DNA from 2 places in the Arthrobacter sp. ERGS1:01 genome. Region 1 is predicted to be linked to the other one. Evidence: riboswitches for the same ligand, from Rfam matches in the RefSeq annotation. Region 1 holds a riboswitch; the other holds the start of a gene.
What was found. A riboswitch is a leader RNA that binds a small molecule or an ion and turns the genes downstream of it on or off. The one in region 1 is predicted to bind S-adenosylmethionine.

Region 1 (3,202 bases):
CGAAGAACACCGCCGTGGTCGGCACGGAAAGCGCCTCGCGCCACTGCTCCAGGTCCGGGCCGTCCACGAACACGGTCTCCACGCCCCAGCGGGGGAGCAGTTCGTTCAGGATCACGAAGCAGGAGCCGAACAGCGACCGGGACGCCACCACGCGGTCCCCGGCGGCCAGCAGCGCGCCGAGGGCAGTGAAGACGGCGGACATGCCCGACGCCGTTGCGAAGCAGGCTTCGGTGCCCTCGAGCAGGCGCAGCCGCTCCTGGAACGTGGCCACCGTGGGGTTGCCATAGCGGGAGTAGACGAAGCGGTCCACCTCGCCCGTGAAGGCCTGCTCGGCGGCCTCGGCGGATTCGTAGACGAAGCCGGAGTTCAGGAACAGGGCCTCGGAGGTCTCCTGGAAGTTGCTGCGGTCCAGCCCGCCCCGGACGGCCTGGGTGTCCTCGGCCCAGCTGGCGGCGTGCTCATTAAAGTTGCTCAAGTGCTTGTGTTTCCTTAGCTTTCGCTGATGGTGGTGTGGAGGGGGCGCCGGCGGGCGTTATTTCCAGGGCAGCTTGCGGTTCTTCCAGCCGTTGACCACGCGGTCGCCGTAGGAGTCCGGGACGCCCTCAAAACCCTCAAGGACGTTGAACGCCGTGTAGCCGGCGGCCGTGGCGGCCTCGGCCGCCGCGATGGACCGGGCGCCGGAGCGGCACAGCACCACCAATGGTTTTTCGGCCGGAACGGCGGCGGCCAATTCCTCAAGGAACGCCGGGTTCGGGGCGCCGGAGGCGAGGTTCCACTGGATGAAGACCGGCTCCGTGCCCAATGCGGATACGTCCGGGACGCCGATGTGCGCCCATTCGCCCTCGGTGCGCACGTCCACCAGCACGGCGCCGTTGGCGAGTTTTTCCCAGGCGGTTTCGGGGGCGAGGTCCCCGGCGTAGCTCACGCGATTCCCTCGCCGTCGAACTCAAGATCGGCATCCAGCGCGTCCACGGCGTCGGCGACGGCGGCGTCGGAGGTGGCCACGGCTGCCGGGAGGATCACGGCCTGCGCGCAGATCACCGAGGTGCCGTTGAACGTGACGGCCGGGTTGCCGTGCAGCACATAGCCCTCGGCGAGGGCGGCGGAGATCCGTTCACAAAAGGAGCGGTCGTCGGGGCCGGTGATGAGCCGGTAGGCCAGGGGGAATCTTCTGCGGACATGTGTACTCCTCAAGTGCAGGCGGACGGCCCTGCAAGCGGGTGCTCGTTCCGTGCCCTCCGCAGCCAACACGGAGGGAGCAAAAGAGGCGCATGTCTCGCTTGCAAGCCGCGGCCGCTGGTCGCCGGGTTTGCCGAGTAGTCACCTGAGGCACCCCGCCGAAAAGAGGGTTGCCGTCCAGCAAGTCAGGGCTTGGCGCTGGAACTCGTTACTCACTTGAAAAATAACACATCCCCAGCGCCCGGCGGGCAACCATGACGGAGAATGTGGCGCAACATGACAGGCTGCATTTACATTTCAAATACGCATTTCGGGTACTCGCAATGGCAGGATGTTGCCATGACAACACGCCGCACCCTTGCCGCCCTGCGATTCCTGCTCGGTGCCGTCACCCTGATCGCCATGGGCACCCAGCTAAGCATCCACATTTCAAATGGTTTCCCGGTGGTGAACTTCTTCAGCTACTTCACGAACCTGGGGAATTTGCTGGCCGCCGTAGTGCTCATGGTGGAGGCCGTGCTGATCTGGCGCGGGAAGGAACTGGGCCCGCTGTGGCAGGTGCTGCGCTGCGTGTCGGTGGTCTGCATGGCCCTGGTGGGGATCGTCTTCAGCGCCCTGCTGCGCAACGTCGACCTCGGCTCGCTGCTGCCGTGGATCAACACGTGGATGCACTACGTGATGCCCATTGCCGTGGTGCTGGACTGGCTGGTCCAGTCCCCGCGCCTGAGGATCCCGCTGAGCCGGCTCGGCGTCGCCGTGGTCTTCCCCCTGGCGTACCTTGCCTACTCGCTGATCCGCGGCGCGGCCATCAACTGGTACGCGTACCCGTTCCTGAACCCGGCCAACGGCGGCTACGGCTCAGTCGCGGTGACCTGCGTGCTCATTGCGGTCGCGTTCATTGCCACCAGCACGGTGCTGATCCTGCTCGGCAACAAGCTCCACCCCCTGGTGCCGCCCGTGACACCCGCCCACTCCGCGCAGCGCCGGAGCGCGGCCGTCTCGTAGCGGGCCTTCGACGCCTAGTGGGTTTGGGCCAGCAGGGCCGCCAGCTCGGCGGTCAGGGCGGCCCTGACACCGGCCGTGCCGATTTCGGCGCCGTCGATCGTAGTGACGGGCGCCAGCAGCCGGATGCTCGAAATAAGCCATACGGCGTCGGCGTCGAGCAGATCCGCCGGCAGCAGCGGTCCGTAGCCCAGCTCCCAGCCGGCGTCCCTGGCTGCGGCAAACAACGCGCCCTGCGTGGTGCCGGGCAGGATCCCGCTGTCCAGGTTCGGCGTGATGAGGCGCTTGACGGGCGTGCCGTCGTCGTCCTTGATGTGCGCCAACAGGACTGACGACGTCGGCCCCTCCAGCACGTGGCCGTCGCTGCTGGTGAAGATGACGTCGTCGGCGCCCTGCTCGTGGGCGTGCCGGAGGGCGGCCATGTTGACGGCGTAGGAGAGCGTCTTGGCGCCCAGCAGGAGCCACGGCGCCCGGGCGGCGACGGTGCTGTCGTAGCCGCGGTCCAGCAGGATCACATCAAGGCCCTTGGCGCGTTGCTCGGCCAGCAGCGCCGGCACGGGCGACGCCTGCACCCACGCGGTGGGGGAGTTGGCACCCTCGGGACCGCGCGTGACGATCAGTTTCAAGATGACGTTGGTGTTGCCGTGCTCGTCCGGTTGCTGCGGCGAGGCGGTTTCAAAGGTGGCCACGGCCGTCGCGATGGCGCGGAGCCAGGCGTCGTCCGCGGGGAGGTCCAGGCTCATGGTGCGCGCGGAGGTGGCGAGCCGGTCAAGGTGCGCCTGGACCTTGCGGGGTGCGCCGTTGACGGCCAGCAGGGATTCAAAGATGCCGTCGCCGCGGGTGACGCCCTGATCGGTGGCCAACAGCACGGGGGCGTCGGCGTCGGCGATGCGCCCATCCGGGCGCGCGGGATCAATAAACACCAAAACAGTCATGCCTTAGAGCTTAGTCCCCACCCGCACCCCCAACCTTGTGCCTCCCCAAGCGCATCAGCCCAGCTGGGTCAGCACGCCGCGGCCAA
Region 2 (3,202 bases), 1.0 Mb from region 1:
TCCGTGCGCGTCTTTGCCGCCAACCTGCGCGACGTGCTGCTGGCAGCACCCGCCGGAAACCGGGCCACACTGGGCCTTGACCCGGGCCTGCGCACGGGCGTGAAGGTGGCCGTGGTGGACGGTACCGGACAGGTCACCGCCACCGACACCATCTACCCGCACGCCCCCGCCCGCCGCTGGAATGAATCCCTGGCCACGCTCGTGGAACTGGCCCGCAGGCACAAGGTGGAGCTCGTGGCCATCGGCAACGGCACGGCCAGCCGGGAGACCGACAAACTGGCCGCCGAACTCCTGGCCGAGCTCAAGCGCCTCGATCCGTCCGTGCCGGTGGCCAAGTTGGTGGTCTCCGAGGCGGGCGCCTCCGTCTACTCGGCGTCGGCGCTTGCCGGTGCCGAACTGCCCGGCATGGACGTTTCGCTGCGCGGCGCCGTCTCCATTGCCCGCCGCCTCCAGGACCCGCTCGCAGAACTCGTCAAGATCGATCCGAAGTCGATCGGCGTGGGCCAGTACCAGCACGACCTCACCCCGGCCAAGCTGGAACGCTCCCTTGACGCCGTCGTCGAGGACTGCGTGAACGCCGTGGGCGTGGACCTGAACACTGCGTCGCCGGCGCTGCTGGCCAGGGTGGCCGGCGTCGGGCCGTTGCTGAGCGAAAACATCGTGGCGCACCGCAACGAACACGGCCCGTTCGGCAAGCGCCGCGAACTGCTCAAGGTGGCCCGACTGGGTCCCAAGGCGTACGAGCAATGCGCCGGCTTCCTGCGCATCACCGGGGGAGCGGAGCCGCTGGATGCCTCCAGTGTCCACCCCGAGGCGTACGGGGTGGCCCGGAAGATCCTCGCCGCCGCGGGGGCCGCGCCGGCCGAAATCTCCGGCGGCGTGGGCGCCGTGGCCGGCCTGAACCCGGCCGACTTCGTGGACGGCTCATTCGGCCTGCCCACCGTCAAGGACATCGTGGCCGAGCTGCAAAAGCCCGGCCGGGACCCGCGCCCCCGCTTCGAAACGGCGTCATTCACCGACGGCATCGAGAAAATCACCGACCTGCGCCCCGGCATGATCCTGGAGGGCACCGTCTCCAACGTGGCCGCCTTTGGCGCGTTCGTGGACATCGGCGTGCACCAGGACGGTCTGGTCCACGTCTCAGCCATGAGCAACAACTTCGTCTCCGACCCGCACTCCGTGGTCAAGTCCGGCCAGGTGGTGCGCGTGAAGGTCCTGGAGGTGGAGCCCGAGCGCAAGCGCATCTCCCTCACCCTGCGCCTGGATGACGAGGCCGCAAGCCCCGGGAACGACGCCGGCTCCCGAGCCCCGGGACGCAAGCCGGGGAAGCCCGTGGAGGAGCCGCGCGAAGGCCGGCGACCCGGACAAGACCGGTCTCGACAAGACCGGTCTCGACAAGCCCGACCGGCAGGCGGACAGTCGCGAACTCCGCAGGCGGCACCCGCACCGGCCAACACGGCCATGGCCGAGGCGCTGCGCCGCGCGGGACTGGGAAAGAAGGGCTAGGCGTCTATCGAGGGGGAAATGGCGCATCTTCGGCTGGAAGTTCGACATTTTCCCCTCTTGGACTGCATTTTCAAGCACTTCTTCGGCAGAAGTCATAAAGCCGTCACAATCTTGCACGGGCGGCGGGGTATCTCCCACACTGGAAACAGGTCATGAGTGTCAGCGACAAGCCCCGGCTCGCTGACCGGCAACCCTCCACCGCGGTGGGGTGCCCCGGGTGAAGACCTGGCACTGGGCCGTCCGGCCGCAGTGCAAGCGCGGGCCGCAGCGACAGCAGGCCCACCCGTCGATGACCGACGCATGGTGGGCCTTGTCATTGCCGGCCTCTAGTGTGAAGGAATCTTCCCATGAACAATGCCTGGTCCTTTGAAACCCGCCAGATCCATGTAGGCCAGGAGCCCGATGCCGCCACCGGTGCGCGGGCCCTGCCGATCTACCAGACCTCATCCTTCGTGTTCCCGTCGGCCGAAAGCGCCGCCGCACGCTTCGCCCTGGCCGAGCTGGAACCCATCTACACCCGCATCGGCAACCCCACGCAGGACGCCGTGGAACAGCGGATCGCCAGCCTCGAAGGCGGTGTGGCCGCCCTGCTGCTGTCCTCCGGCCAGGCCGCCACCACGTTCGCCATCCTGAACCTGGCCCAGGCCGGGGACCACATCGTCTCCAGCCCCAGCATCTACGGCGGCACCTACAACCTGCTGGCGCACAGCCTCAAGCGTCTGGGCATCGAGGTCACGTTCGTCGCCGACCCCGACAACCTGGACGAATGGCGCGCCGCCGTCCGCCCCAACACCAAGGCATTCTTCGGCGAAGTGGTCTCCAACCCGCGCCAGGACGTGCTGGACCTGGAAAACATCAGCGCGATCGCCCACGAGGCCGGCGTGCCGCTGCTCGTGGACAACACCCTGGCCACCCCGTACCTGATCCGCCCGCTGGAATGGGGCGCGGACATCGTCATCCACTCCGCCACCAAGTACCTGGGCGGCCACGGCAGCGCGATTGCCGGCGTGATCGTCGACGGCGGCAAGTTCGACTTCGCGGCCGATCCGGAGAAGTTCCCCGGCTTCAACACCCCCGACGTGACTTACAACGGCCTGGTCTACGCCCGTGACCTTGGCGTCGGCAGCGCGCTGGGCGCCAACCTCGCCTACATCCTCAAGGCCCGCGTTCAGCTCCTGCGTGACCTCGGCTCCGCCGTCGCCCCCTTCAACGCGTTCCTGATCGCCCAGGGCATCGAGACGCTGAGCCTGCGCGTGGACCGCCACGTCAGCAACGCCGTCGCCGTCGCCACCTGGCTGGAGGAAAACGAGAACGTCGAGGCCGTGGCCTACGCCGGGATCCCGTCCAGCCCGTGGTTTGAGCGCGGCCGCAAGTACGGCCCCAAGGGCACCGGCGCCGTCATCGCCTTCGACATCAAGGGCGGTGCCGAGGCCGGCAAGCGCTTCGTGGACGGCCTGGAACTGCACTCGCACGTTGCCAACATCGGCGACGTCCGCTCGCTGGTGATCCACCCGGCATCCACCACGCACGCCCAGCTGTCCCCGGAGGAGCAGCTCGCAGCAGGTGTCCGCCCGGGCCTGGTGCGCCTGTCCGTGGGCCTCGAAGGCATCGAGGACATCCTGGCCGACCTCGAAGCCGGGTTCCGCGCAGCAAAATCGGCGTGACCCCCGTGGGCCTGACAGCAGCGGAGCGGGAC

Region 2: linked by a shared signal. The riboswitch ahead of AL755_RS06790 (bifunctional o-acetylhomoserine/o-acetylserine sulfhydrylase) and the one ahead of AL755_RS20625 (DUF1737 domain-containing protein) in region 1 are both predicted to bind S-adenosylmethionine.

Annotation. Positions count from the first base shown of each region.
Region 1 is NZ_CP012479.1:3,682,628-3,685,829, reverse strand. It holds gene AL755_RS20635 (O-succinylhomoserine sulfhydrylase) at 1-475, opposite strand, end outside; gene AL755_RS20630 (rhodanese-like domain-containing protein) at 533-925, opposite strand; gene AL755_RS20625 (DUF1737 domain-containing protein) at 922-1,194, opposite strand; SAM riboswitch class IV at 1,272-1,392, opposite strand; gene AL755_RS20620 (Pr6Pr family membrane protein) at 1,519-2,184, shown strand; gene AL755_RS20615 (aminodeoxychorismate lyase) at 2,199-3,116, opposite strand; gene AL755_RS20610 (HdeD family acid-resistance protein) at 3,171-3,202, opposite strand, start outside.
Region 2 is NZ_CP012479.1:656,585-659,786, forward strand. It holds gene AL755_RS06785 (Tex family protein) at 1-1,506, shown strand, start outside; SAM riboswitch class IV at 1,655-1,770, shown strand; gene AL755_RS06790 (bifunctional o-acetylhomoserine/o-acetylserine sulfhydrylase) at 1,854-3,170, shown strand.